3 regions of the Komagataeibacter medellinensis NBRC 3288 genome follow, and region 2 is predicted to be linked to each of the others. Evidence: riboswitches for the same ligand, from Rfam matches in the RefSeq annotation. Region 2 holds a riboswitch; each other region holds the start of a gene.
What was found. A riboswitch is a leader RNA that binds a small molecule or an ion and turns the genes downstream of it on or off. The one in region 2 is predicted to bind cobalamin.
Positions count from the first base shown of each region.

Region 1 (13,839 bases), 830 kb from region 2:
GAAATGGGTGACTTTGCCGGTGGGCTGCTGAAATATCTGCGCCGCCATCCCGTGGACCGCGTAAGTATTGGCGGCGGCGTGGCCAAGATGACCAAGCTGGCGCAGGGGTTCCTTGATCTACATTCCCGCCGCGGGCAGGCGGACATGACCCGCTTGGGGGAACTTGCACATAGTAATGGCGCACCGGATATGCTGGTGGCGGCCATTGCACAGGTTCATTCCGTTGCCAGTGCTTTCGCTCTGGCGGCGGATGCGGGCTATCCTCTTGGTCCGGTCGTGGCGCAGGGGGCGTGGCGGACGGTAGCTGCTGTAATGGCGGGAACGCCGTGCATGCTGGATGTGCTGCTGTTCGACCGCGCGGGCGCGCTGGTCGCCCGGTACGGTCCGCACCCTGTGTCGTAAACCGTAAAGAAGTTTTTGGTGAAGCTTTTTTCAAAAAGCTTCAGAGCGCGTCGTCTTTTCTGAAAAAAGGCGGTGATGTCCGGTTCAGGACCGGAAGCGGCGGTGGTAATCAGCGTTATATAGCGCGCTTTCACGAAAATCATGGGCACCGAGCGCGCGTCCGACCAGCACCAGTGCGGTGCGTTCGATCGGGTTGGCAGCCAGTTTTTCACAAATGTCACTCAGTGTGCCCCGCAACACCATCTGGTCCGGCCATGTCGCCCGCGCCACGATGGCGACGGGGCAGTCCGCGCCATAGAATGGCGTCAGGTCAGCCACGATCCGGTCGAGCACATGGATGGCCAGATGGATGGCCAGCGTCGCCCCCGTGGCGCCAAAGGCGGCCAGTTTCTCGCGCTCCGGCATGGCCGAAGCCCGGCCGCTCACGCGCGTTAGCACCACGCTCTGGGCTACTTCCGGCACGGTCAGTTCCCGCCCCAGAACAGAGGCGGCGGCGGCAAAGGCGGGCACGCCCGGTGTCATGGTCCACGCAATGCCGTTGCGGTCCAACCTGCGGACCTGCTCGGCCACGGCGCTGTAGACCGAAAGATCGCCCGAATGCAGGCGTGCTACATCCTGCCCCGCCGCATGGGCACGGATGTATTCCGCCTCGATCAGGTCCAGCGTGAGTGGCGCGGTATCGACCAGCCGTGCGCCCGGCGGGCAGTGCTCCAGCATTTCGGTGGGTACGATGGAGCCCGCGTACAGGCAGACCGGGCATTTTGCCAGCAGGTCGCGCCCGCGCAGGGTCAGCAGGTCGGCGGCACCGGGGCCTGCGCCAATGAAGTGTACGGTCATGCATCTTCTCCCTGTGCCATGGCACATGTTGCGTGCGGGCCGGTCAGGCGTGGCACGATCAGCCGTGCGCTTTTCCCCGCCGCCGCCAGCGCACAGCCTTCCGCCACCGAGGCCACGCCAAGTGCCGCCTGCGCGCGGGCCGAGCGGGTGACGCAGCGTGGTTGTGCGGCCAGCAGTTCATCGGGCGTTATGGCGCGCAGTTCCAGCCCCAGCCGGGCCATTGCGGCCTGTAGTCCCGCCTCGCGGTAGCGGAAGGCGGGCACGGCCACAAGGTCCGGCCGCCTGCCACAGCGCGCCTGTGTGGTGTTGATGAGATCAATGATGTCGCCTGCCTCGCACCCGCTGCGCAGCCCAAGTCCGGCTACGATCATGGCGTGTTTTCCGTGCGGGTCACGGCATAGCTGGTTACGGTCATGCCGGGACGGAAGGCGTTGAAGCGTCCGATCGGCTCCAGTCGTTCCACCTGCATCCGTGTCAGCATGCCGCCCCATCTTGCGTGCGCGGCCATTACGCTTGCCTCACTCTCCAGCGTTACGGCATTGGCCACCAGCCGCCCGCCGGGGCGCAGGGCCTGCCATGCCGCTTCCAGCATGCCGGGATTGCTGATGCCGCCGCCCACAAAGATGGCATCGGGTACGGGCAGGCCATCAGCCTGCATCTGCGCAATGCAGACCGGGGCCTCTCCCGCTACAACCTCAAGTGCGGGCACGCCAAGGTTGAGCGCATTATGGACAATGCGGGCCCGGCGTGTGGCCGATTTCTCGACGGCAATGGCCCGGTTGGCCGGGTGGCGCAGCATCCATTCAATGCCGATGGAACCGGACCCCGCGCCGATATCCCACAATATTTCCCCCTGTCGTGGGGCAAGGGCGGAGAGGGTGGCGGCCCTGATTTCGCGCTTGGTGATCTGCCCGTCATGGTCGAACAGATCATCCGACAGGCCGCAGGCCAGCGGGATGACCAGCGCATTGCGCGCCGCGACCACCTCGATGGCCATCAGGTTGAGCCTTGGCACGTCCAGACTGTCTGCCTGCGCCACGTCCGACACCCGTGCACTGTGGTGTGTCTGCGCATCGCCGCCCAGCCTGCCCAGTATGTGCACGGTGGAGCTGCCAAAGCCCCGCCCGTCCAGCCAGCGCGCGAAAGCGCGGGGCGTGTGCTCGTCAGCCGAGAGCACGACCAGCCTGCCGCCGGGTTGCAGGGCAGGGGCGGTAGCCTCCATCGGGCGGCCACACAGGGAGAGCAGTGTGATGTCCTGCTCCGCCCAGCCCAGCAGGTTGCACGCAAGCGCTATGGAGGAGGGGCTGGGCAGGCACACCATCTCCCCCATCGGCACATGGCGGTGCAGTGTGCTGGCAATGCCGAACAGGAACGGATCACCCGATGCCAGCACGCAAACTGGCCTGCCACGCCCGCCCAGCACTTCGGCAATGCCATCCGCCAGCGGGTGTGGCCATGCCAGCGTACGGCCCGTGACCAGCGGGGCGGCAAGGGCAAGGTGGCGCGCGCCACCGACCACCAGTTCCGCCTCCGCGATCAGCGCGCGATGGGTTGCGGGCAGGGCCTCGACACCGTCTTCCCCAATGCCGATAACATGTAGCCAGGGGGAGGTCATGCGATGCCCCGGCTGGATGGTAGGGGAAAGCGATGCGGGTTCTGGTTCTGGGCGGCACGACGGAGGCACGGCAGCTTTACACGCTGCTGGAACGTCACGCCGCACGGTTTGACACTACCGTCTCGCTTGCCGGTGTCACCCGCGCGCCTGTCCTGCCTGCGCTGGCTGTACGCATTGGCGGCTTTGGCGGGGCCGATGGGCTGCGTGACTGGCTGCTGGCGCACCGTATCGACGCAGTGGTGGACGCCACCCACCCATTCGCTACACAGATCAGCGGCAATGCGGTGCGGGCCTGTGCGGCAGCCCATGTGCCGCTGCTGCGCGTGGAGCGGCCGGGCTGGGCGCCTACGCCAGATGACCGCTGGACCCTCGTGCCTGACATGCAGGCCGCCGCCCGTGCGCTGGGCGCCAAACCCCGGCGCGTACTGCTGACGGTTGGCCGCAAGGACCTGCTGCCCTTTGCCGGTGCGGGCGCGCATGACTGGCTGTTGCGCAGCGTGGATCACCCCGATGCCAGCCTGCTGCCACCGGGCTGCCGGGTGCTGCTGGCCCGGGGTCCCTTTGCCGAGGCGGAAGAAGAAGTCCTGCTGCGCCGGGAGCGGATTGATGTGATCGTGACCAAGAATTCCGGCGGCAGCGCCACACGTGCCAAGCTGGCGGCGGCACGCAGGCTGGGGGTGGCAGTGATCATGGTGGCCCGCCCTCCCGTGGCGTGTGCCCATACCGTGGCCGATACCCTCGCCGCCATGGCGTGGCTGGACGGGCTTCACGCGCACGGGGCCGCCACGCTGCGGGAGGTATAGAGCCATTTTTCCCCGTTCGCGCGGGTAATGACATGGGTCAGCGGGCAGCCGATCAGTACCAGTGTACTCATGTCCACCTGTTCGGGGTCGGCATGGGCAATGTCGGTCAGGATCACGCGCTCATCCGCACGGCCTATGGCGCGCGCGAAGGCGACCGGCACGGTGCCCGGCAAAATGGTGCGCAGCAGGTCAAGGGCCTCGCCCAGCTGGTCCGGCCGTGCCTTTGAGCGCGGATTGTAGAGTGCAATGACCAGCCCCGCCTCCGCTGCCGCCGACAGCCTGCGGTGAACAACCTCACGCGGTTTGAGGTTGTCGGACAGCGAAATGACGCAGAAATCCCCCCCCAGCGGTGCCCCCAGCCGGGCGGCGGCGGCGAGCACGGCAGACAGGCCGGGTATGACCGTAACGTCCACCCCCCGCCATGCGGCGGGACCATGGTCAATCGCCTCGAATACCGCGCTGGCCATGCCAAAGACTCCGGCATCCCCACCAGATACGACGGCCACGGTCCTGCCAGCCAGCGCCAGTTCCACCGCATGGCGCGCGCGGTCCAGTTCTACACGGTTGTCGCTGGCGTGGCGCACCACATCCCGGCCTGCGGCAACGCGGGCCACATAGGGCGCATAGCCGATCAGGTCGGTGGCCTGCGCCAGGGCGGCATCGGCCTCTGGCGTGCGCTGGGCTGTATTGCCCGGACCAAGCCCCACCACAAAAATCCGCCCCGTCATCTCCGTCATCGCGCGCCCTCCCGACCGGGGACGAGGATGATGGAGAAATAGGGGGCGGGCCCGGTCATGTCGGCAAGTTTCATGCTGCGCTGCTGCGGCTGGGTTGCGCGCTCGACGTAGATCGCACGCGCTTCCCGCCCCGTGGCGCGCAGCGCGCGGCGCACTTTTTCCAGGTTGCGGCCCAGCTTCATGATCACGGCGGCATTGGCGTGTTCCAGCCACTGTATTAGGGCCGCTTCATCCAGTGTGCCGGGTATGACGCACAGTACGTCATCGCCGTGCACCATGGGGCGCTGCGCTGCCGACCAGCAGCCGCTCATGGCGGTAATGCCGGGCACGATGGCGCATTCAAAGCGTTCATGCAGCCGGTCGAATACATACATGGCCGAGCCGAACAGGAAGGGATCGCCCTCGCATAGCAGCGCTACGTCCGTTCCGGTCTCCAGGTGATCGGCCACCTGCCGGGCGCAGTCATCATAAAAGGTTGCCATGCGCACCAGGTAGGCGGGGTCGCTGACCGCGATCTCGGTGGTGAAGGGGTAGGCAAAGCGCAGGGTTGTGGCCGTTCTGGGCAACTGGTCGCCCGCAATCTCGCGCGCATGGCCGGGGCGGTCATGGCGGCAGAACCACGCGATGACCGGGCTTTCACGCAACAGGCGCGCGGCTTTTATGGTCATGAGTTCCGGGTCGCCCGGCCCCATGCCAAGTATGGACAGGCGGCCCGCCTGTGTGCCCTGCGTCATTCCGCTTCACTCGCCAGCGCATTGACGGTGGCCGCCGCCATGGCGCTGCCACCCAGCCGCCCGCGTACGATGATGAAGGGTAGGTCGCCAAACTCCGCCAGTGCTTCCTTGGATTCGGCAGCGCCCACAAAGCCGACCGGCATGCCGATTACGGCGGCGGGACGTGGTGCGCCCGCACGGATCATTTCCAGCAGGTGGAACAGCGCGGTGGGGGCATTGCCAATGGCCACCACGGCATCCTTCAGGTCATTGCCCCACAGGTCCATCGCGGCGGCCGAGCGGGTATTGCCGATTTCCCGCGCGATGGCGGGCGTGCGCGGGTCGCGCAGGGTACAGATGACCGGGTTGTCGGCTGGCAGGCGCGCACGGGTCACGCCATGAGCTACCATATTCGCATCACACAGCACGGGCCGCCCCGCCAGCAGGGCCGCGCGGGCGCGGGTAACGAAATCGGGCGACATGTGGATGGATTTTGCCACATCCACCATGCCGCAGGCGTGGATGATGCGTACGACCACGCGGGCCTCGGCCTCGCTCAGGCCGCCCAGGTCGGCCTCGGCGCGGATAATGGCGAAGGACCGGGCATAGATGGCCGCGCCATCATGAATATAGTCGTACGGTTCCGTCTGCGGGGTCATGCCGGTCGTGTTCTCCCGTTGGGTTGGGTGGCGTCCTGTAGGGTGCGGGGCCAGCCCCGCATGATCCGCTGTATCTGTGCCAGCGAAAGCCCGCTGTCTACAGGTGTCTCGTCCGCCCGGCCATGCGGGCACAGGCTGTAGCCATCTGTCCGGGCCACCAGCGTCAGGTCCGCAGGGGCGGGATGGGCGCATCCCTTCGGGCAACCAGATACATGCAGGCGCAGGTGCGGTGGCAGGTCCGGGGCAAGGCTAAGGGCATCGGCAATCACGTCACGCGGTGCGCAGGCGCAACCGCGTGCGCCGATGCACGCCCATACCCGCAGGCGCGGGTCGGCCGGATCGGTTATCAGACCAGGCTGGGGTGGTGGCGTGGCACAGTGTTCCATGACAAGCGCACGCCATGGGGCAATGCGCATGTGACCGTTGCCGTTGTGCGCGCACCACAGGGCCACGTCATCCAGCATATCCGCATGGATCGGTCCGGGTGGCAGGACCGCACCCATGGCGTGGCCGGGCAGGATGCCTGCCAGCGGGGGTGGTTCGTGGCGTCCCTGCGGTGCGGGCCGTGTGGCGTCCAGCACGCCAAGGGCTGCAAAGGCCGTATCGGCCTGTGCGGGGTCGTGCAATGGGCGGGCAGGTGCATCCAGTGCTGCTAGTGCATGGGCAAGTGCCACGACCATCTCCACGCCCGCTGTCCCGGTGCAGGGCCATGCCCGCGCGCCACATACGACCAGCCAGCTTTCTCCACTGGCGCGTAGCACGATATCCCCCCGCAGCGTGCCGGTGGGCACGTAGCCCCCGCATTCCACCGCAACCGCGAATTTGGCGGGCAGGCCGCACAGGGTGGTGGCATCGGCAAGGGCGGCATCAAGCGTGCGGATGACATCTGAGGCATCGGGTGCGGCATGCGGGTCGATTCCGGCCAGTGGCGAGAGCAGCAGGCTGCGCCGGGCTTCGGTCGCGGCGTCCGCGCTGGCAAGGTCGGCTTCATGCATGTCACGGGCAAAGGCGCGCGCACTGTCGGGTGTCAGGCCACGCAGTTGCAGGTTGCCCCGGCTGGTCAGCTCGATCAGCGCGTTGCCATGGGTGCGCGCCGCCCGGGCAATGGCGTGTGCCTGCTGTCCCGACAGGCGGCCAAGTGGTGGGCGCACGCGCACCAGCCAGCCATCGGCGGCCTGCATGGGGGTATGCAGACCGGGGCACCAGCCCCGCACGCTGGGAGCGGTGGTCATGGCGCGGGATCGAGCAGCAGGCTGGCGCTGTTGGCGCGCGGGCGCCACAGGTCGCGCTTCAGGGCATCGGCCAGCAGGCGGCGGATGGCCGCATGGGCATCGGGGTTGGCATCGCGCAGGAAGGCATCCATTTCCGGGTCATCCAGCACGGCGGCGAAGGTCAGGTCAAACTGCCGGTCAAGGCGCGTGGGCAGGGTTGCGGCAAAGCCGTGCAGAGCCTGCGTGGTGCGGGCAATCTCGGCCGCACCCCGGTAGCCATGGCGGCGCATGCCCGTAAGCCAGACCGGGTTGGCCAGCCGCCCGCGCACTACGCGCGCCACTTCCTGCGCCGTGGCACGCAGGCGAGGGGTGTCGGAGCAGGATGTGTCGCCATGCACAAGGCGTGGCGCGTTGCCCAGCATGGCGGCGGCGGCGGCCATGCCGCCCTCATGGGTGGCGGCCTCCACACTTTCCAGTATGTCGGTTTCCGCATTGTCCTGCATGTGAAGCACGATGGCGGCCTGTGCCATGCGGGCTGCCAGCATGTCGGGCGCCTGCGTGCCTTCGCGCCTGCCGCCATAGGTCCAGGCGGAACCGTCCAGCCATGCCTGGCCCAGTTCATCACGCGCCTGCCATGTACCGTGGGCGAGCATGTCCTCCATCCCCGTGCCATACGTGCCGGGCGCCGCGCCAAACATGCGCGCCGTGGCGGCGTGCAGGGCATCTCCCTCCAGTCCCGCCGTGCTGGCGGCCAGCGGGTTGAGGTCGGGGGATTCGGAGGTACGCGCCGCAATGGCCTGCACCGCCTGTTCAAACAGGGCGATCTGGCCGGGAAAGGCATCGCGGAACAGCCCCGACAGGCGCAGCGTCACATCCACGCGCGGACGGTCGAGTTCCGCCATGGGAATGATCTCGATGCCCGTGACCCGGCCCGAGGCATGATCCCATACCGGTTTTACGCCCATCAGCAGCAGGGCCAGGGCCAGGTCCTCGCCGCCGGTGCGCAGGCTGGCCGAGCCCCATAGGTCGATCACAAGGCTGCGCAGTGGCTCGCCCTGTTCTTGCAGATGTTCCTCCAGCAGTAGTTCCGCGCTGCGCTGCGCCAGCACCAGTGCCGACCGGGTTGGAATGGCGCGCGGGTCCATGGCGTACAGGTTGCGCCCCGTGGGCAGCACGTCCGCCCGCCCGCGCGTGGGGGCACCTGCGGGGCCTGCCGGCACAAAGCGCCCGTCCAGTGCCGCCAGCAGGGCATGGCTTTCCGCCTGCCCGCAGGCCGCCAGCCGGGTTGCGATACCTTCCGGGGCCTGCGCGCCGCACGAGCGGGCAATGGCATGGGCCAGTTCCGCCATGCGTGGCGCGGGACAGCCGAATATATGCAGCCCGTCGCGGATCTGCAGGTCCTTCACGTCACACAGGTAGGCATCAAGGCGGGCAAGGGCCTCGTCCTCGTCCGTCCCGCGGTCCACGCCGCTTTCGCCCAGCAGGCCAAGGCTGTCGGCGCGTTGCAGGATTTCACCACGCAGGATGGCGCCCCGCCTACGGTCCAGCCCGTCGGCTGCGGCATATTCATCAATCAGGCGCTCCAGTTCGCCCGTGTCATGGCCTGCATGGCCCGCCGCCATGATGGGGGGGGTCAGGTGCCCGATGGTTACAGCCCCCAACCTGCGGCGCGCGGCGGCTGCCTCGCCGGGGTTATTGACGATGAAGGGGTAGATGACCGGCATCCCGCCCACCAGAACCGAAGGCCAGCAGGTGACTGACGGGGCCGCCGCCTTGCCGGGCAGCCATTCCAGTGTGCCATGCGTGCCCAGATGCACCATGGCATCCAGTCCCAGCCCATGCTGCAACCACAGGTAGAAGGCGACATAGGCATGGCGTGGCGGTGTGTCGGGATCATGGTAGCCGCCATGGCGGTCGGTGGTCGTGCCACGGTCGGGTTGCAGCGCCAGTACGATCTGGCCCAGTTGCACATGACGCAGGTGAAACCGGCCATCGGCGCAGGCCGGATCATTCTCCGGTGCACCCCAGCACGCTTCAAGCGTGACCTGGAGTGCGGCAGGCAGGGCGGCCAGCCAGCCCCGATAGGTGGAAACCGATATAAAGGGCCGCGCTGGCGCACGGGCCAGTGCGTGGGCCAGTCCGTCCGCCGTGGGCAGAGGGGCGTGGCCCGTATCGTAGCCCGCACTATCCAGCAGGCGCATGATGTGCTCAAGGCTTGCAAAACTGTCCAGCCCCACCGCATGGGCTGCCTGCCCGGTGGGCGCACCCTGCGCGCCGGGATAATCGGACAGCACGATGCCTACCCGCCGCGCGGGAGCCGGTTTATGGCCCAGCCGTGCCCAGCCTGCCGCGCGCGCACAGGTCATGTCGATGCCCGGCGCATGGGGTACATGGCGCGCGGGCAGGCCGGGTGTGGTTTCTTCCTTGAAGGAAATGGGGAAGGCGGGAATCCGCCCGTCCAGTTCGGGTAGCACGACCTGCATGGCAAGGTCGGCCTGCGACAGGCCGCGCAGGCTGTCACGCCACAGGTTATGGGCAATGCCGGGCTGCTGCACCTGCAGTACCGGCACGCCCGCAAGGTCGAGCGGGGAGGCGTTATCCACCCCCGCGCGGGCGGAAAAAAAGGTGGCGTTGATGATGACATCTGGCGGTGCCGCCGCAAGGCGGGCAGTCAGGATACGCACGGATGCCGCATCCTTGAGCGAGGTCACGTATAAAAGATCCGCCCCCATGCCGTAGCGGGCCAGAGTATCAGCCAGCGCCATGATGGGGTCGATATCCGCCGCCAGCAGGTGCGCGCGGTAGAACACCACCAGCGCGCGCAGCGGCAGGGCTGCATCCGCCACCTGTAGCAGGCCCGCAGGCGGCAGGGGTTCGGGCGGCGTGTTCTCATCCGGCCCACACCCGGCCAGATGTGCCATCAGGCGCAGGGCGGTGGCGGTATTGGTTGTCCCGCCCGCGCGCAGCAGCGCGTCAAGGCGTGCGCGGATGGGTTCCGTCACGGTAGAAAGCCGGGCAAGGCGTGGGTCATCGCGCCCGTCACCCGCCACAAAGGCCAGTGGAATGCGGGCCTGCTGGCAGGCGCGTGCCAGTTCTTCCGCCCCGTAGCGCCAGTATTCCAGGCCCCCCAGCAGCCGCACCACCACGCAACGCGACTCCATGATGGTATCGGCCACATACAGGTCGATGGACATGGGGTGCAGCAGGCATGAGAGGTTGGCGCTGCGCAGGCTGGCGGCGGGCGCATCCTCTGCCGTATGTGCGGCGTCCAGGCACAGCAGGTCACTGTCGGAGAAAGACAGGAACACGATATCGGCCGGGGCATGCCCCAGGTCCTGCGCCTGATCGCCGTCATCCAGCGTGCGGATTTCGCGTGCCAGCAGATGCATGGTGCCCGCTCCGTTCCCGTGAAATCATAAAAAAGTTTTTGGTGAAGATTTTTTCCCAAAAAGCTTCGAAGAACGCCGCCTTTTAAAGAAAAGGCGGCGCCCAAGAACTTTTATCAGTTTGCCTTGGATACTACGCCAGCATGCGCGCAATCGCAGCTTGGTCCAGCCCCTTCTGACCAATGACCACAAGGTTGCCGCCGCGCGGACCAGCCTTGGGTACGGGCTGGTCAAACTGGTGGCGGAAGCGGCCGCCCACGCCCTGCACCGCCAGTCGCATGGGCTTGCCCGCAACCGTGGCGTAGCCCTTCATGCGCAGGATGTCGTGCTGTTCGGCTACGGTTTTCAGCCGGTTGATGAATTCCTCTACGCTGGCCTGTTCGGTAATGGGCAGCACGAAGCTCTCGAAATCATCATGCTCGTGCTCGCCCCCTTCCGCATCGTGGTGGGAAGGGCGGGCATCAAGGTCATCCTCCGCCGCCGCATCCAGGCCGAGCAGGATGGCGGGATCAACCTGCCCGTCGGTCGCACGCACCACCTTGACCGCGCGCGGGATCTCGGCACGGATCGCGGCTTCCACCGCATCGGCCTGCGTGGCGGTCATGAGGTCGGTCTTGTTCAACACTACCAGATCGGCGCACAGCAGCTGGTCCTCGTACACCTCGGCCAACGGGTTATCGTGGTCGAGCGAGGGGTCGGCGGCCTGCTGGCGGGCCACTTCCTCGGGGTCATCGGCAAAGCGCCCGGCGGCAACGGCGGGGCCGTCCACCACGGTCACCACGCCATCCACCGTCATGCGCGTGCGGATGGTGGGCCAGCCGAACGCCTTGAGCAGCGGCTTGGGCAGGGCAAGACCCGAAGTCTCGATCACGATATGGTCGGGCGGTGCATCACGGTCCAGCAGCGCTTCCATGGTAGGCAGGAAATCGTCCGCCACCGTGCAGCATAGGCAGCCATTGGTCAGTTCCACAATGTCCTCGTCCCGGCAGCCTTCCACGCCGCAGGCGCGCAGCGTGTCGCCATCAATGCCAAGCGTGCCGAATTCATTGACCACAATGGCAATGCGCTGGCCTTTGGCGTTGGCCAGCACATGGCGCAGTAGCGTGGTCTTGCCGGCACCCAGAAAGCCGGTGATGACGGTAACGGGTACCCGTGCACGGGCGGTGGAGGAAGAGGTCATGGCGATCAGGCTCCAGAAAAAAGCGATGCGGGAAAGCGGCCGCGTACCATGTCCGACAGGCTGGCGGGCCTGCGCGATGGCATGACGGTGCCGCTGCGCGCGGCAGCATAGGCGGTGATGTAGGTCAGCAGGTCTTCTGCTTTTTCAGGGCCAAGATTGGCCAGCAGCCAGCCCCACTTGCCGGGGCTGGCGACCACGGCGGTGCAGCCTGCATCGCACGCGGCAAGGCAGGAGACCTCATGGATGACGACCTGCGGGCTGTCATGGGCCAGCGCCACCAGCGCATCATGCAACTGCCGCCCCTGCGGGTTGTCGGATGCGGGCAGCCCCCGGCGGCACGTAACACAGACATGCAGATGGACGGGTGGCGGGTTACCCGGTGTGGATATCGTCTGTGGAAGCGTGATCATATGGCGACGTGCCCTCTGTGCGGCCTGCCGCGTGGGCTGGCCTGGTGGCGGGGTGCACGGTTGCGGCCCCGCCCGCGAAGCCGCGTGGCGGTGGCCCGTCGCGTGCCGGGCACCCCGCCAGCCATGCGATCCAGATATCGGTCCTGTTTCCGGCGACCCGTAGCGGGAACCGGGAAGGATGGCAGGTCTCCTGGCTTGTGGCGGAGGGTGGAGTCTCGACTTTCCGGCGGCCTTCCCGGCGCCACCTTGCGGCGCGCACCAGTGACACTGCCAGCCCCATGGCGGGCCGGGCCGGAAAACAGCCACTTACAGTTGCGGGGGCAGCGACGGATTTGCCTGTCGGGCGCACCGTCTTCCCTATTCTCCCCAATGGGGAACCATCGTCTGGCTGGATTAGACGATTGGCCCCCGCGCTGTCAAAGACAAGGCAGCATGGCGTGACATGTCCTGCCATCATGCTAGTCCTCAGTGCAGGGGCGCGCCCACCACCGCCACGCGCCAGCGTGCGTGCCGGGTCAGTCTGGTGTGGCTGAGCGGGGCGATATCCAGCCGCGACAGCATGGTCCCGTTCCCGCCCAGTGCCGCTACCACAATGGCGCGGATCACTGTCGTATCGGCCAGAACGCACAGCCGGGTGGGGGAGACGGGCAGGGCGGCAAGCCAGGCCTGCATATGCGCCAGATGGGCTGCCCTGTTCTGTCCGCCCGGCGGAGCGAAGTCAGGGTCAGCCACCCAGCGGGCAAGCTCGGCAGGGGGCAGGTCTTTCAGTGCCATACCCCCCCATGTTCCCATGTCCATGCCGTTCACGCCCGTATCGGGCCGCACGACGGGGGATGGGCAGGTCAGGACGAGGGCAGGTGGTACGAAGACCAGTTGTGCCTCTGACATGGCGCGCCTGATTGCGGGGGGCAGGGGCGGCGGGCCATCATATGGGCTGGGAAAATGGCCTCGGCGCAGGCTGTCGGGTACCGGCAGGGCAAGACAGGTCAGGATCTGGTTCATGATATGCGGACCTGCGTGGCGCGAAGGGGTGGACCCCGCAAGGGAGTGATTGACCTTTCATGCCAATTTTGGAAACATGGCGCCAGATCCGGGATACGGGGACAGGTGTGCGCGCCAGGTTCCATGCATACTGCTCCGGGTTGTGCGTGATCCATGGAGTTTTCCGGTATGAGCCAAGATACATCCGTCCTGTCCAGCACGGGCATTGCAGCGCCGCAGGTTTCCATCCCGGTGCGAGACCTGTTGCCGTGGGGTGTGTTCGGCCTGGTACTGGCCTCGCTGCTGATCTATTTCGTTGGTGCGGAGCAGGGCGCGACCTCGCTCATCTCCGGCCATTACGTGCATGAATTCGTGCATGACGGCCGTCACCTGCTGGGCTTCCCCTGCCACTAGAGCGCGTCCTGTTTGAATGCGTGCATTCAAACAGGTGAAGATATTCGTAAGAATAATAAACCGGAGCATTTTCACCGAAGCGGTTTTCGCTGGAAATGCCTCGGCGCTCCATTGCCTGCCAGATTGCAGAAAGCGGCATTCCCCTGCGGGCGTGCCGCTTTTTACGTTCAGGCGATGGTGATGACCGTGCGCCCCCGGATGTGACCGGCCAGGATGCGCGGGGCGGTTACAATGGCATCATTCAGTGGCGCGTCGTGCAGCATGCTGTCCAGCCGGGTCGGGTCCACATCACGCGCCAGCCGGGCCCATGCCGCCATGCGGCGCGGGCGCGGGCACATGACACTGTCGATTCCCTGTAGTCGCACATTGCGCAGGATGAAGGGGGCCACGGTCAGCGGCAGGTTCATGCCGCCTGCCAGCCCGCAGGCCGCAACCGTACCCCCGTGCCGGATGGAGGCGCACATGGTGGCCAGTGCCTCACCCCCCACCAC
Region 1 covers NC_016027.1:2,218,685-2,232,523, forward strand. The annotation lists gene GLX_RS10365 (cobalt-precorrin-5B (C(1))-methyltransferase) at 1-402, shown strand, start outside; gene cobM (precorrin-4 C(11)-methyltransferase) at 487-1,239, opposite strand; gene GLX_RS10375 (cobalamin biosynthesis protein) at 1,236-1,610, opposite strand; gene GLX_RS10380 (bifunctional cobalt-precorrin-7 (C(5))-methyltransferase/cobalt-precorrin-6B (C(15))-methyltransferase) at 1,607-2,854, opposite strand; gene GLX_RS10385 (cobalt-precorrin-6A reductase) at 2,887-3,657, shown strand; gene cobJ (precorrin-3B C(17)-methyltransferase) at 3,621-4,394, opposite strand; gene GLX_RS10395 (precorrin-2 C(20)-methyltransferase) at 4,391-5,128, opposite strand; gene GLX_RS10400 (precorrin-8X methylmutase) at 5,125-5,766, opposite strand; gene cobG (precorrin-3B synthase) at 5,763-6,998, opposite strand; gene cobN (cobaltochelatase subunit CobN) at 6,995-10,366, opposite strand; gene cobW (cobalamin biosynthesis protein CobW) at 10,497-11,543, opposite strand; gene GLX_RS10420 (DUF1636 family protein) at 11,549-11,953, opposite strand; cobalamin riboswitch at 12,117-12,350, opposite strand; gene GLX_RS10425 (histidine phosphatase family protein) at 12,419-12,955, opposite strand; gene GLX_RS10430 (CbtB domain-containing protein) at 13,124-13,348, shown strand; gene acuI (acrylyl-CoA reductase (NADPH)) at 13,516-13,839, opposite strand, start outside.
Region 1: another riboswitch for cobalamin. It lies ahead of GLX_RS10420 (DUF1636 family protein); the one in region 2 lies ahead of GLX_RS06360 (uroporphyrinogen decarboxylase/cobalamine-independent methonine synthase family protein).

Region 2 (6,778 bases):
CGTGTGCTTTTTATCAACTCCACTCTGGTAGGAAGCCTCTTCACATATTCAGCCGCTTATGCTCAGGCCCCTCAGACCCAGATCGAGGAAGACCGCGCCCGCCTTGGCAATTCCACACCGCTGATCCAGCAGATCGACCCCGCCACCGTGCGGGATTCCGAACGCGCGCAGGCTGATGCGCAGAAAGCACACGAAGCCGCCGCCGATGATGGCGACAGGCTGGACACCAGCGGCAACCTGCTGGGCAACATGTGGGGCGCGCGGCCATGGCTGTACAGGCATGGCATCAGTTTTGACATCCAGGAAGTCGATGAACTGTGGGGCAACGGCACTGGCGGTTCGGCTTCGGGTAATGATGGCGCGGCAGGCTCGGGTACCGGCCCGTCCTATGATGGCGTGACCATGCCAACACTTACCGTCGATACCGAAAAGCTGTTCGGGCTGAAGGGTGGCCTGTTCAATGTCAGCGCCCTGCAGATACACGGGCGCTCGATCTCGCAGGACCACCTGGCCAACTTCAACCCCATAAGTGGGTTCGAGGCCGACCACTCCACCCGCCTGTTCGAACTGTGGTACCAGCAGTCCTTCCTTGGCGGCAAGCTGGATGTAAAGGTGGGGCAGCAGGATCTCGATACCGAATTCCTGATCAGCGATTACGCCTCGCTTTACCTCAACGCCAATTTCGGCTGGCCCATGGCGCCATCGGTCAACCTGTATGGCGGCGGCCCGTCCTGGCCGCTGTCATCCCCCGCCATCCGTATCCGCTACCGGCCCAGCGAGAAGTTCACCTTCATGTTTGCGGCAGCGGACGACAACCCGCCGGGCAACCGTTACAATTCCACCCCCATCCAGCAGGCCACCGGGTCACTCAGCGGTTACAATTCCGACCCCACCAGCCAGACCTATGATGGCGCCAACGGTACCAATTTCAACATGAACACCGGGGCGCTGCTGATGACCGAACTGCAATACGCGCTCAACCCCCAGCCTGCCGACATGTCCAACGTGACCAAGAACCCCGGCCTGCCGGGCGTGTACAAGCTGGGCGGGTTCTATGATACCGCGAAGTTCGCCGACTACCGCTACAACCGCAATGGTGGCTCACTGGGTGCGGCCTCGGTCAATCCCGCCAGCACCGAAAGCGACCTGACCCCGCGCTGGGACCGGGGTAACTGGATGGTCTACGGCATCATTGACCAGATGATCTGGCGGCCCTCGTTAACATCCGCCCGCTCGGTGGGTGTGTTCGTGCGCGCCACCGGTAATGGCGGCGATCGTAACCAGATCAGCTTCGCCATTGACGCAGGACTGAACCTGAAGGCGCCGTTCAGGGGGCGTAACAACGATACGATCGGTCTGGGCTGGGGCATCGGTCGCGCCAGTTCTGGCCTGCGGCAATTTGATCGAGACAGGCAGACGCTTGTGCAGGGCAATGAAAACCACCTGGAACTGACCTATCAGGCTCAGGTCACGCCGTGGATGGTGATGCAGCCTGACTTCCAGTACGTCTGGCACCCTTCGGGTGGAACGCCCGACTGGACCGGTCTGCGCCGTGTGGGTGACGAAGCGATCTTTGGTCTACACAGTAGCATTACTTTTTAGACAGAAATACATATATAGAGAGTATTAATTTATATTATAGTGGAATCATACAGAACGTACAAACATGTTCAGACATTGAGTGTATTCATTTGTCTGGTCAGCATTGAAAGGAAAACATTGCTAAAAAATGGAAGGGAATGGCATATTCGCCTTCTACATAGTCAGTGGTTCCGTGCAAACGGATGAAAAGGGAACACCGTTCCGCTTCGGCAGGGTTTGTCCCGGAAGCCAGTCGGTGGCTGCTCCCGCAACTGTAAGCGGTATGGGATCGTGTCGTCCATTTTCTGTGGGGAATGGGCCACTGTTGTATTAGCAACGGGAAGGTAGAAACGATCTGCGATAATCCGCGAGCCAGGAGACCTGCCATTGTCGATGTCACGGCCGCCGGGCGGGATGAACCGGGGGTAGGAGCAGAGTTTTGCACCACTGCACGGGCCTGCCTGTCACGGACAGGCGCGCCACTCTCACCATTACAAACTTGTTTCATGATACGCAGATCTGCGGTAAATCCTCATGCTACTGACTGGGACGCTTGGTCTCTCGGGTTTTGATACCCCGGAACTGATCGCATTGCAGCGGCGCACAGGCGTCTCGCATGTAGCTTCCAATTCCTGCCCGGACGAACGGCATCGCGTATGGCAGACAGCACGGATGGTGGGCATGGGCTGGCCTCCTCCAGATAGGAAGTGCACGCCCGAAGTGACGGATCAGACGGTCTTCCGCCTGTGTTGCAATCCTGTTCGTGATGCATTTGTTGCTGCATGGCAACGTGGAATTGCGCCTGTACCAATCCTTCTTGGGCCGGTGAGCTTTCTTGCCGCGTGTGACAGACGTGATGGAACGGACCCTGTCCTGTCATTACCGAAACTGCTTCCGGTATACGCCGGGATACTGCATGAACTTGCCATGGCAGGCTGTTTCCGGGTGCAGATTGCAGAACCAGTCACAACGGTCGGTCCAATGCCACAGGAACGCCAGACGGCAATGGAACTTGCATGGCAGAGCATGGCTAAGGTGGCCTCCGGGCACGCATTATCGCTCATCTTCGTCGGAGGCAGTGGCGGCTTCTGGCGTAACCTGTCACACGTCATGTCACTGCCGATGAATGGCATGCATATCGACATGGTGCGCGGTGGAGCAGAGCTTCCACTAATCCTTTCTGTTCTTAATCCGCGTTGTGATCTTCTTCTGGGAATCGTAGATGGCCTGAACCGGATTCCAACGGATATCTATAGCGCGATGCGATGGATAGATAAGATTCGATCAGAATATCCCCGACGGCGCGTGATTATTACACCGTCTACGATAATGCATTTTGCCAACAAGGAGGACAGACACTTACCATCTGAAGTGCGCAATATACTTGCAGACCTGACGAAGGTTCAACGTGCCTGCGCGGCGACGGCGTTCGTCCATTAATAAGGATTTGGAGGAAGTGTCATGAGCGTGACAGATACTCTGCTTCAACCTTTTTATCCTGATCAACATGCACAATGATATTCCGTTTTGCGTAGTGTGGATCTGAAACATTAAAAAGCAATCGGGGTTTATTGTGACAGATGGTCCGTGGTCGTTGTCCGTCCAGAGGCAGGACTGGTGTTCGCACTTGATGACCGGTGTAAGCATCGTCAGGTGCCACTCAGTCGTGGCATGGTCAGCGGAACTTTTATCAGATGCCTGTTGCATGGGATCAAGTTTGCACGCAGTGGCCGTTGCTACTCACCGAATATGCTTCTGGAAGAAATGCCGCTGCGTGCGGAAGGGGGGATGCAGGAAAAAGGAAGGCTGGATATGCCTGTAATCAGGAAATGCCGAGGATGTAGACGAAGCGATCATTCTCTTCATGACGCATCACGATGGTACAAACTGGTGTCATGAAACATTTTTGTGTGAAATCAATGCGTCGATTTTGCTCCTGATGGATCATGTGCAACGCTTCGGGCGCGGTAAGGCAGTAGGCTTGGCAACCTATCTTGATAAGAGTATCAGCGAGCAACAGGTTTCCAGTCATTACCGTATCGTGGCTTCTGCACCGTTATCGGTTCTGCCAGGTATGACAAGGAACTGGCGGCCAACGGTCGATACGACCCTGGTTGACCAGAACATTTATCTTTCCTCTGAAGACGACGCCAAATCGCTCGCAGAGATATGGCGTGGTACATGCTGACATGGAGCAACTGGCGTTCTAGATTATAGAAGCATTCAGGATGCTTGCGATGCACGGAGATAACAGTTTTCCGGCTCTGTGCGATATTTCGCTAGACCATGCGCGTATGCACTCGATACAAAATGGAAGTTGTTTCTCTTTTGTGGCTATGAAAACTGCATTCCGCAGAACTGTCGGCGGATGCCATGGACAGCACAGTTTGCTGCGGCAGTTTTCAGGCTGAACTCGGCCTTGATTTCTTTCCTTGATCCCGGTGCGCGTATTCCGCTGCATAATGGAGTGACCAAGATGCTGTTAACCTGTCATTTAGTCTTGCAGGTGCGGCAGGACGACAAGGATTGCTGGATACGGATGGACGATCAAATATTATGCTGGTAGCATGGAAGATGTATCCTGTTTGATGATACATATCCCCATGAAGTCCAGAACAATATATCAGGCTACCGGGCAGTATTTATTATCAATTTTGAACGACATACATACAGAGCTGGTTTTCTGGTTCAGGATATGCATTCTCAATGCTATTCCTTATTCGGTATTTGTGCAGGAAACTGAAAATAATCTGACATATTGGCATGCCTTCCATCGTAAGATATAGCCCGACGGAATGCCATCCAGCAGGGCTGAGCGTTTGATTCGGTCGTGACAACAGCAGACAGGCGGGCAAGGAATGATAGAGTGTAAAAAATGTGGCGCTGAATTTTCGTGTCAGCCTGAAGGTGCGTGCTGGTGCATGGAAAAACCCCGTGGCCTGCCGGTTCCAACGGATGACCAGGCAGGATGTCTCTGTCCTGCCTGTCTGAATGCCCTGACGCAACAGGATACAGAGATCGAAAGAAGGTCATCTGGCAACAGCCAGTAGCCCCTCAATATCCAGCCTGCTTTCCATGGTGGCCGCGACGGTTTCAAGGGCGTGTTCTACGCGTGCTGTATAATCCAGTCCGTCCGAGTGTGTGCCCCATCTGTCCAGCCATGCGGCGCGCTGACCAGTCATGTCAAACAGACGGTGTACGTAGCAACCTGCAATACGACCGTCTGGGCTTATCGCACCATCGCGCCGCCCATCGTCGCGTTTGATCAGGGGAATAACCCGGCTATGGGAGCTTGCTGTCTCTCCACAATGAATTTCGTAACCACTGAATCGCGTGTTATCGGAAAGGGTTATCCCCGATGTCTGATTGATCTTCTTATCATGGGTCAGGACGGTATTAACTTCCAGAAGTCCAAGTCCCGGTACCGTCGTCGGGCTTCCCTCTACACCATCGGGATCATCTATGGTTTGTCCTAGCATCTGATAACCACCGCAGAGACCGAACACATATCCACCCCGCCTGACGTGCCCTGCGAGATCAATATCCCATCCCTGCTGCCTGAAAAACCGCAGGTCCGCTATTGTCGCCTTGCTACCTGGAAGGAACACGACATGAGCAGACGCAGGAAGGGGGTGCCCTGGCCTGACCCGTATAATCTTCACATGTGTTTCGCCTTCCAGCGCGTCAAGATCATCGAAATTGGCGATGCGCGGCATAAGGGGGACGGCGATCTCGATCCGTGATGTCGAAGAACAGCCGACATCATCGGGAATACTGTCTTCAGATGGCAGGTCACGTATACTGTCTATCCAGGGAAGAACGCCCAGCCCCTTCCAGCCGGTAAACCTTTCTATGAAATCATATCCAGACTGGAAAATGCTGGCGTCTCCCCGAAGGCGATTTATAATAAAACCCTTGATCAACTCCCGGTCAGCCGGCTCAAGAATGGCATGGGTGCCAACGAGTGATGCGATAACGCCGCCCCGGTCTATATCGCCTATCATGATGACCGGAACATTCGCGGCTCTGGCAAAACCCATATTGGCGATGTCGCCCTGACGTAGGTTGATTTCCGCGGGGCTACCTGCGCCTTCGACAATCACCAGATCGGATTGGCCACATAATGTTTCGAAAGCGGTCAGAACCTCGGGCAGGAATGCAGCCCGACCGCTGATAAAATTGGAAGCATGCAGGTGCCCTTGTGCCTGTCCACGCACGATAACCTGCGCGGTATGATCGCTTTCCGGTTTCAGAAGAACCGGATTCATAAGGGTGGAGGGGGCAACACGACAGGCGTACGCCTGAAATGCCTGCGCCCGGCCGATTTCGCCACCATCTATCGTTACGGCAGCATTGTTTGACATGTTCTGGGGCTTGAAGGGCCGGACTGTCAGGCCCCGATTGGCAAAAACCCGGCATAAACCAGCTGTCAACACGGACTTGCCTACATCGGATCCCGTACCTTGCAACATGATCGCTGGCATGAAGTCACCCGCAATCCGTAGCGCTCTTGAGCGTATCGACAGGCATAAACTGCTCCATGCCCTTGTGACCCTGGGCTGCCATACGGAGCAGTTCGATATGCATGCGCGCACGACCACGTCTCGTGTCCGGTATTTTCATATTTTCCGGTGTTCCATGTTGACGAACATGAGCCCGGAATGCGCCTGAGACCTGCAGGTCTTCCTGCTTGCCGAATTCCTCAAGCAGCGGCAGAAAGGACAGATCGGCCAGACGGTCATAATCATAGGAATCATTATCGGACGGTCTGAATGGCGCCGCCGGATGAAGCGTGAGGAAGGGCTGCCAGCCTTCCGGAACAGGATCAAGGGCCGAACAGGACCGCCTCAGTTTTACCAGTTTTGGTAACAGGTGGGTATGGGCACCGAGCGGAGAATCTTCATCAGGTTTGGGAATGGGCTGGTAAACCTCCAGCCTGCCAGCTGGTGAAAGCATGACCCTGTGGGGCTGGGCTTCCATCAGAAGCGCAAATGCTTCTGTAATGACGGCCAATGGGTCATCCGTGTGAACAGCAAGAGCTTCGACCAGGCGGGCATTTTCTGTCCGTACGCACATCCGGACCTGGCCCACGCCTATTCCCAGATCAATCAGCCATGCATCACGATCTTCTGGCCGGATGGCTTCCACATCCTTTCCCAGAACCATCAGGGTATGTCTTCCGGTCAGTTGTAACGGG
Region 2 covers NC_016027.1:1,387,744-1,394,521, reverse strand. The annotation lists gene GLX_RS06365 (carbohydrate porin) at 1-1,602, shown strand, start outside; cobalamin riboswitch at 1,751-1,984, shown strand; gene GLX_RS06360 (uroporphyrinogen decarboxylase/cobalamine-independent methonine synthase family protein) at 2,116-3,021, shown strand; gene GLX_RS18715 (Rieske 2Fe-2S domain-containing protein) at 3,169-3,480, shown strand; gene GLX_RS18710 (hypothetical protein) at 3,446-3,769, shown strand; partial or broken gene GLX_RS17100 (aspartyl/asparaginyl beta-hydroxylase domain-containing protein) at 3,848-4,324, shown strand; gene GLX_RS06350 (cobyric acid synthase) at 4,611-6,065, opposite strand; gene GLX_RS18945 (DUF6925 family protein) at 6,070-6,778, opposite strand, start outside.

Region 3 (9,607 bases), on a different replicon from region 2:
CGGGCGGGATGAACCGGAGGCAGGAGCACGGCTTTGCAGCACTGCATAGGCTTGCCTGTCGCTGAACGACACGGCACTTCCACAATTACAAACTGGCATGATGATGCGCAGACCTGCGGTGAACCCTCATGCTACTGACCGGGACGCTTGGTCTCTCGGGTTTTGATACCCCCGCATTGACCGCTTTGCAGCGGCGCACAGGCGTCTCGCATGTAGCGTCCAATTCCTGCCCGGATGACTGGCATCGCGTGTGGCAGACAGCACAGATGGTGGGTGTGGGGAAGGCTCCTCAGTGCGGCAGGAAGCGCATGCCCGAACTGACAGATCAGACGTTCTTCCACTTATGCAGCAATCCTGTCCGCGATGCATTTGTTGATGCATGGCAACGCGGGATCGCGACTGTGCCTGTGCTTCTAGGGCCAGTGAGCTTTCTTGCCGCATGTGACCGGACTGACGGCACGGACCCTGTCCTGTTGTTATTGAAGCTTCTTCCGGTGTACATCGAGATTCTACACGAACTCGCCACGGCAGGCTGTTTCTGGGTTCAGATTACGGAACCTGTCACAACGGCTGGTCCGATGTCGAAAGAACGCCAGACGGCGATGGAACTGGCATGGCGGAGCATGGCAGAGGTGGCATCCGGACATGCACTATCCCTCGTCTTCGTCGGGGGAGGAGGGGGCTTCTGGCGTAACCTGCCCCACGTCATGTCATTGCCGATGAATGGCCTTCATATCGATATGGTGCGCGGCGGCGCAGAACTTCCATCGGTGCTCTCTAATCTTAATCCGCGCTGTGACCTTCTTCTGGGAGTTGTGGACGGCCTGAATCGGATTCCAACGGATGTCTATAGCGCGATGCGATGGATAGATAAGATCCGTGCAGAATGTCTACGAAGGCGCGTGATTATTACACCGTCTACGACAATGCGTTTCACCAATAAGGACGGTAGGCAATTACCGCCTGAGGTTCACAATACACTTTCAGACTTGGCGAAGGTTCAACGTGCTTGCGTGGCGGCGACCTTCGTCCATTAACAAGATTTTGGAGGAATTGTCATGGGCATGACACATACTCTACTGCAACCTTTTGATCCGGACCACAATGCACAATGGTATCCCGCTTTGCGCAGTGCAGATCTGAGACATCAAAAAGCAATCGGGGTTTATTGCGGCAGCAGACCGGTTGTCATTGTCCGTCCAGAGGCAGGGCTGGTGTTCGCACTTGATGACCGGTGTACGCATCGTCAGGTACCACTCAGTCGTGGCGTGGTCAGCGGAACCTAGAGGTGGACCCGTCTGTTCGGACAGTTTTTGGGTTTGAATAAGCTATACCCGGTTGTTGTTATGCCGCCATTCTGACGGCGTTGCTGTTGGCCATCTGGTCCGGGGTTAACGCCGGACCAGATGGCGTCGGCGCGCCATGATACGCCTCATCAGGCGTTCGTCCAGCCAGGGCCGTATGGGGACGTTGCCCGTTATAATGGGTGATCCATTTCGTGAGCCCCACTCGAAGTTCTGATCCGGTCTCAAATGCGTGCAGGTAGACACATTCGTATTTCAACGACCGCCACAGACGCTCGATGAACACGTTGTCCAGCCAGCGCCCACGCCCGTCCATGCTAATGCGGATCTGACGTTCTTCCAGGATACCGGTAAAACGGGGCGTCGTGAATTGTGAGCCCTGGTCCGTGTTGAAAATCTCCGGGGTGCCGTAACGCATCAGCGCATCCCGAAGTGCCTCAATACAGAACTCCGCGTCCATCGTGTTCGACAGACGCCAGGACAGCACCTTGCGCGTGAACCAGTCCATGATCGCCACGAGATAGAGAAATCCCCATTTCATGGGAATATATGTGATATCGGAACACCAGACCTGGTTAGGTCGATCAATGACCAGATCCCGCAGCAGATATGGATATTTCCGATGCTCCGGATGGGGCACACTCGTGCGTGGCTTCTGGTAGATCGCCCGCAGGCCCATGATCGCCATGAGCCGGCGGACGCGTTTGCGCCCCACTTCATGTCCCAGGCGGCGCAGATGCCATGTCATCTGCCGCGAGCCATAATACGGCCTTTCCAGGAACTGGGCGTCGATCAGCCGCATCAACTCCAGATTGGCCTCACTCTGTGGCACAGACCGATAGTAGACGCCCGACCGGTTGAGTCGCAGCAGTGTGCATTGCCGGATTATCGGCAGACGCGCTCGCTTCGGGTCAATCATCTGCCGCCTCTGATCACGCCCAACCGAGCAGAGGCATCGCGTAAAAAATCCCGTTCCACGAGAAGCTCGCCTATCTTCGCGTGCAGTTTCTCCACATCAGCAGGGCTGACCGGGGGCTCAGACGTCGCTTTCCCGGAAAAGGTGGCCGCCATCCCCTCGATCGCCTGCCGTTTCCACTGGGCGATCATCGTCTGATGCACCCCATGTTTCGAAGCCAGTTCCGCCAGCGTCAGTTCCCCACGGATCGCTTCCAGGGCAACCCGTGATTTGAACTCCGCCGCATACCTCTTGCGCGTAACCTTGCCCATAAAACCCGTTCTCTCTCAGGTCGGATTATAGCTTATTGCCCTGTCCGAAAAATGGGGACCACCTCTGCTGGATACGGATAGACGATCAAACGTTATGCTGGCAGGATGGAAAATGTATCCTGTTTGACGACACATACCCTCATGAAGTCCAGAACAATACATCGGATCATCGGGTAGTGTTGCTTATCCAGTTTGAACGGCCCACATACGGAGTTGGCCGTCTGGTTCAGGGTATGTTTCTCAAGGTCGTTCGTCGTTCGGCATTCGTGCAGGAAGCCAAAAACAATCTTGCACACTGGCATGCCCTCCATCATGAGATGGCCCGGACAGAACGCCAAACCAGCGGACTGACTGTTTGATCCAGTCATGGTAACAACGGGAAGGCGCAGAATGATAAAGTGTAAAAAGTGCGGTGCTGATTTTTCATGTCAGCCTGAAGGTGCGTGCTGGTGCATGGAAAAGCCCCGTGGCCTGCCGGTTCCGACGGATGATCAGGCAGGGTGCCTCTGTCCTGTTTGTCTGGATGCCCTGACGAACCAAGGCCCTGAGACCGAAAGAAGATCATCTGGCAATAGCCAGTAACCCTTCAATATCCAGACTGCTTTCCATGGTGGAAGCAACGGTTTCAAGGGCGCGTTCCACCCGCGCTGTGTAATCCAGTCCATCGGAGCGTGCGCCCCATCTGTCCAGCCATGCCGCGCGTTGGCCAGTCATGTCAAACAGACGGTGCACATAGCAGCCTGCAATACGACCGTCCGGGCTTATTGCTCCGTCCAACCGTCCGTCGTCGCATCTGATTAGGGGCATGACCCGGTGATGTGATCGAACTGTTTCCCCACAATGAATTTCGTAGCCACTGAATCGCGCGCTATCGGAAAGCGTCATGCCTGAAGTCTGGTTGATCTGCTTGTCACGGGTCAGAACGGTATCAACCTCCAGAAGTCCAAGTCCTGGTATCGTGGTCGGGTTCCCTTCTATTCCGTCGGGATCATTTATGGTCTGTCCCAGCATCTGATAGCCACCGCAGAGACCGAATACATATCCACCCCGCCTGACGTGTCCCGCCAGATCAATATCCCATCCCTGCCGCCTGAAAAATTGCAGGTCTGCTATTGTCGCCTTGCTACCAGGAAGGAACACGACATGCGCGGACGCGGGAAGGGGCTGCCCGGGCCGGATCCGTGTGATCTTTACATGCGTTTCACCTTCCAGCGCATCAAGATCATCGAAATTGGCAATGCGGGGCATAAGGGGGACGGCTATCTCGATCCGTGAGGCCGCGGAACAGTCAACATCTTCAGGAATACTGTCTTCAGAAGGCAGTTCACGTATACTGTCTATCCAAGGAAGAACGCCAAGCCCCTTCCAGCCGGTAAACTTTTCTATGAAGTCATACCCAGATTGGAAAATGCTGGCGTCTCCCCGGAGGCGATTAACGATGAATCCCTTGATCAACTCACGGTCATCTGGATCAAGAACAGCATGGGTACCGGCGAGTGACGCGATAACGCCGCCCCGGTCTATATCGCCGATCATGACGACCGGAACATTCGCGGCTCTGGCAAAGCCCATATTGGCGATGTCGCCCTGACGTAGATTGATTTCCGCCGGGCTGCCCGCGCCCTCGACAATCACGAGATCGGATTGGCTACATAATGTCCTGAAGGCGGTCAGAACCTCGGGCAGGAATGCGGCCCGGCCACCGATAAAACTCGAAGCGTGCAGGTGTCCTTTTGCGCGTCCACGGACGATAACCTGCGCTGTATGATCACTTTCCGGTTTCAGAAGGACCGGATTCATAAGGGTGGAAGGGGCAATACGGCAGGCCTGCGCCTGAAGTGCCTGCGCCCGACCGATTTCACCTCCATCTACCGTCACGGCGGCATTGTTCGACATATTCTGGGGCTTGAAAGGCCGGACCGTCAGGCCACGGTTAGCGAAAACCCGGCATAAACCTGCCGTCAAAACGGACTTTCCGACATCGGATCCCGTGCCCTGCAACATGATCGCTGTCATGGAATCAGCCGCAGTCCGTAGCGCTCTTGATCGTGTCGGCAGGCACAAATCGCTCCATGCCTTCGTGACCCCAGGCTGCCATGCGAAGCAGTTCGATATGCATGCGCGCGCGACCACGTCTTGTAGCGGGTATTTTCAGATTTTCCGGTGTTCCATGTTGACGAACATGGGCCTGGAATGTGCCTGAAACCTGCAGGTCTTCCTCCATGCCGAATTCCTCAAGCAACGGCAGAAAGGATAGATCGGCAAGCCGGTCATAATCATGGGAATCATCATCGGACGGTCGGAACGGTGCCGCCGGATGAAGTGTCAGGAAAGGCTGCCAGCCTTCCGGAATGGGATCGAGGGCGGAGCAGGGTCGTTTCAACCTCACCAGTTTTGGCAGCAGGTGGGTATGGGCGCCGAGCGGAGAGTCTCCATCAGGTGCGGGAACGGGTTGGTAGACCTCCAGTCTGCCAGCAGGTGAAAGCATGACCCTGTGGGGCTGGACTTCCATCAGAAGCGCAAATGCTGCTGTGACGACGGCCAATGGGTCATCCGTGTCAACAGCAAGGGCTTCGACCAGGCGGGCATTTTCTGTCCTTACGCACATCCGGACCCGGCCCACGCCAATTCCAAGATCAATCAGCCACGCATCACGATCCTCTGGTCGGACAGCGTCCGCATCCTTTCCCAGAACCTTCAGGGTATGCTTCGCGGTCAGTTGTAACGGGCCGCATAACGCCATGCTATGCCGCCAGCGTCTGCCTTTTCCGACGAGAGAGTCCCACGCAAGGGCATGCAAGGGTTCGCTGGGACTAATGCGTATGGCACCGCGTTGGGTGACGATCTCCAACCCGTCAGGACATGGGGTGAGGCAGACCCTATCATCCGGAACATGATGGAATTCGCCGATCGCACCAAATGTTCCAATGCTCCAGCCGTTACGGAGATCCAGCGCCAGTGAAGTCAGCATGGAGGGCGTGATACGTTTCATCGGAAATATCCTGTGATTCATCAATCAGGCTGAAAATAACAGCAATCCTGACAGGATACTGAAAGATTGAATGCGGGTTGACAAGAACACCCCATCCGATCAGAATCGTTCCGACGGTGTCCCCTTTCGGGGGGATGAAAAGGGAACAGAGTGCGGATTGCGATCCAATGCTCCGGCTGCCCCCGCAACTGTAAACGGTCTGTCCTTGCATTACCGGATGTCATGATCCGGGCCACTGGAAACCGCGGTTTTCCGGGAAGGTTGTGCAGGACGCTACGCCGTGAGCCAGGAGACCTGCCGTCATGATGGTTGCGACCGGGAACTGTCGGGCGGGGTGTCCTGACGGTGTGGTGTTACAGGATTCCGTGCAGATCGGAAATCCTGTGGCAGCGCGCTCTCGTGGCAACGATGATGTGACCGCGAGACCTGAACCAGATGATCCTATTCCGTAATCTGCTGATTGCTTCCACCACGTTGATGACCATGGGGGTTGTAGTGGCGCGTGCCGATGATTCAGTCAGACAGCACGCGCCGCAAAAACAGTCCGCCAACCAGTACGTCATCGAGAATAAAAAATCGAAAGCCGTTGTTTCGTTGGGGGATACGGGTCTTCCCGAACTGATCAGCGTCAGTGCCGCCCGTCGGCCGACCTCCACCGATGATATCGGCACCAGCATGACCATCATCACGGAAAAGCAGATCCAGACCCAGCAGCGGCGCAGCCTGACGGATATTCTGGCACGCCAACCGGGCCTGAACGTGGTCCAGACAGGCGGCCCAGGGGGCACGTCATCCATTTTCATGCGTGGTAATAATTCCAACGAGGTCAAGGTCCGCCTGGATGGCATGGACATCAATGACGGAAGTTCCACCAATGGCATGTTCGATGCCGGTCAGTTTGTAACCGACGGCATGGGCCGGATCGAGATACTGCGTGGGCCTCAGAGCGGCCTGTACGGCGCCGACGCCATGGCGGGGGTTATCGACATTACCACGGCACAGGGGCAGGGCCGTTTCAAGCCGTTTGTCCGTATCGAAGGCGGTGGGTATGGTACCTTCAATCAGACCTTTGGCGCACGCGGCAGCAAGGGACGTTTTCATTATAATGTAGAATTCTCCCATTACCGGATGGACGGGTTCAACAATATCCCTTCCTATATCGAGCGTTATTATGGGGCCAACCGGCAGCAGCGGCATGAAGGCAACCGGAATGACAACCGTGGCGTCAATATCAGGCTGGGTTATGACGTCACCCATAATTTCGATCTTGGCCTGACCGCACGGCTGATACAGAGCAATTATCATTCCTACTCTCTGTATGACCTGCAAAGTGAAAATCTGTATGGTGATAAGGGTGTGCGGGAACAGAACAACCAGAACGAGGCCATCGTGCGCGGGACGGCCCATCTGGTTTCCTTTCACGGGCTTTTTGATCAGGTGCTTGGCCTTGGCTACATGACCAACCGCAACCGCTGGACGGAGACGGGCACGAGTTACGGCAGCCCGGTCAATCCAGACCCGGATTATTACCGTTCCAGCCGACTTAAGGTGGACTGGCACGGCACGTTCAATTTCAAGCAGTATGGCCAGCTTCTGATCGGTGCCGAACATTTCCATGATACGTTCAATACCAGCCATACGGCCTCAAGCATGTGGGACAGCGGATACGATACATCCGCCAGCATGGATACGACCGCAGGTTACGGGCAGTATCAGGGGAACTGGAACCATATTCTGTATGGTGCGGCCAATATTCGCTATGATGCCAATTCGCGCTACGGCAACCACGTGACATGGCGCGTGGCCCCGGCAATCCATGTGCCGGGCACCGGAACCATCATCAAGGCCAGCGCCGGTTCCGGTTTTCATGGTCCTTCGCTGTATCAGTTATTCGCAAATCAGGTGGGTGTGGGTTATTCGGAAAAGGGCAATCCCAACCTGAAGGCGGAACAGTTGATCGGCTATGACGCGGGTGTTGAGCAGAAACTGCTGCATGACCGTCTGAATTTCGGCGCAACCTGGTATGACAACCGGGTCAGGAACCTGATCCAGTCCTCGCTTTCGATTGATTCATCATATGACTACAACTACTCATACGCCAATGTGGCGAAGGCGCGGATGTATGGTGTGGAAGCCTTCCTGAACTGGAAGGCGCTGAGCAATCTGGAATTTAACCTGAGCTATACCTGGACCCACGCCCGGGATGAGACGAACGACGTCCAGTTGCAACGCCGTCCCCAGCACAAGTTCAATTTCAATACGACATGGACCCCCATTCGCGACCTGACCTTTTCGGGCAATATCCTGTATACTAGTGGCTGGCGTGATCTGCCGGTTATTGGCAGCGAGTCCTGCAGCACATGCGCCAAGGGGCATGGTTATTTCACCATCGACGTGGCTGCCAATTACAAAATCAACCGCTACGTTTCCGTCTATGCCCGCGCCGACAACCTGCTGAACCGCCAGTTCGAGGACCCCATCGGCTATCTGCAGCCTGGTCGCGCCGGTTATGGCGGCTTCATGCTGAATTATTGACATGAAAAGCGTGGTCGCAGGGATGATGGCGGGTTTCCTTGCCTGTGTCCCGTTGGCACCGGCATGGGCTCTCCCGCGCGTGGCTTCGCTTAATCTCTGCACCGACCAGTTGTTGCTGCTGCTGGCCGAACCGGGCCAGATCGTCGGTATTACGCCGCTCGCCCGGGATTGCTGGAGCGCGGTGCTGTGCGAACAGGCACGACAGGCTCCCGTATTGCGACCCACGGCGGAAAGCATCGTGGCATCCCATCCCGATGTCGTGCTGGGTGGCATCTATACCGCGGCCGTCGCGATGCAGGCGGGGCGGGAAGGGGGCGCACAGGTTGTAGCCCTGCCACCCGCCAAATCCCTGACGGATATTCCGGTCCAGATCATGACGGTCGCCAACGCCATCGGCGTTCCTGAGCGTGGGCAGCAACTGGCTATGGCCTTTGCCACGCGCCTGGCCTCCCTTTCAGTCGAGCGCAGTGCCACCGATCCTACGGCGGCCGTCTATGCTGCCAACGGCTTTGTCACCCATAAGGGCTCGCTTCCGGATGATGTCCTTGCCCATGCCGGCTTTCGTAATTACGCAACGATCATGGGGCACCAGTCATCTTCCCGTTTTTCCATGGAACTGCTGATTGCACGGCCACCCGATCTCCTGATCCTTGACCGTTCGGGGAAGGGAACGTCCCTTGCACAGTCCATGCTGGATCACCCGGCGTTGAAGCAGGCCTTTGCCGGGCCGCATCATCTGGATCTGCCCGCACGGCTTTGGTTGTGTGGCCTGCCACAGACACTGGATAGTGTCGTCATGCTGCGTAACGCACGGCACAACCTTGAAATGTCCGCCCCATGAAACCTGCCCATCAAACCATGCTGCTGAACGTCATGCTTCTGGCTGGTGTCATGGGGCTGTTTGTTACCTCGCTCATGTGGGGAGAAACCCGCATCATGTTTTCACATGCACTGGAGGACCTGCTGGCCGGGCGGCATACCGCAGGCGCGATCATTGTGGAGCGCCTGCGCCTGCCGCGTACCCTGCTGGCCATCCTGGTGGGCGGGACGCTTGGCCTGTCGGGGGCGGTTCTGCAGGGCTATCTACGCAATCCGCTGGCCGATCCCGGCATCCTGGGGGTATCAGGTGGAGCGGCACTTGGGGCGGTCAGCGTGTTCTATACCGGCCTCATGCAGGTGTCCATCGCGGCCCTGCCGCTGGGTGGGCTGACGGGGGCGCTGTGTGCGGCGGCCGTGCTGATGGGACTGGTGGGACGTGGTGGCACGCTGGTGTTGCTGTTGGCGGGGGCTGCACTCAGCAGTTTTGCCGCAGCCCTGACAGCACTGGTGCTGAACCTTGTGCCCAGCCCCTATGCGTCATTCGAGATCATGCACTGGCTCATGGGGTCGTTGACGGACCGGACCTTTACCCATGTCTGGATCTGCTTGCCGGGTGTGGTGTGTGGCACGCTGCTCATGCTGTCCGCGGGGCGTGCGCTGGATGCGCTGACATTGGGGGAGGATGTGGCCGCAAGCCTTGGCTTCCAGCTGCATGGCCCGCGCGGCGTCC
Region 3 covers NC_016037.1:141,704-151,310, reverse strand. The annotation lists gene GLX_RS15270 (uroporphyrinogen decarboxylase/cobalamine-independent methonine synthase family protein) at 309-1,037, shown strand; gene GLX_RS17680 (Rieske (2Fe-2S) protein) at 1,059-1,286, shown strand; one part of gene GLX_RS15265 (IS3-like element ISGxy1 family transposase) at 1,345-2,273, opposite strand; one part of gene GLX_RS15265 (IS3-like element ISGxy1 family transposase) at 2,273-2,531, opposite strand; gene GLX_RS17675 (aspartyl/asparaginyl beta-hydroxylase domain-containing protein) at 2,567-2,890, shown strand; gene GLX_RS15250 (cobyric acid synthase) at 3,093-4,547, opposite strand; gene GLX_RS19065 (DUF6925 family protein) at 4,552-5,523, opposite strand; cobalamin riboswitch at 5,621-5,839, shown strand; gene GLX_RS15240 (TonB-dependent receptor plug domain-containing protein) at 5,959-8,058, shown strand; gene GLX_RS15235 (ABC transporter substrate-binding protein) at 8,060-8,899, shown strand; gene GLX_RS15230 (FecCD family ABC transporter permease) at 8,917-9,607, shown strand, end outside.
Region 3: another riboswitch for cobalamin. It lies ahead of GLX_RS15240 (TonB-dependent receptor plug domain-containing protein); the one in region 2 lies ahead of GLX_RS06360 (uroporphyrinogen decarboxylase/cobalamine-independent methonine synthase family protein).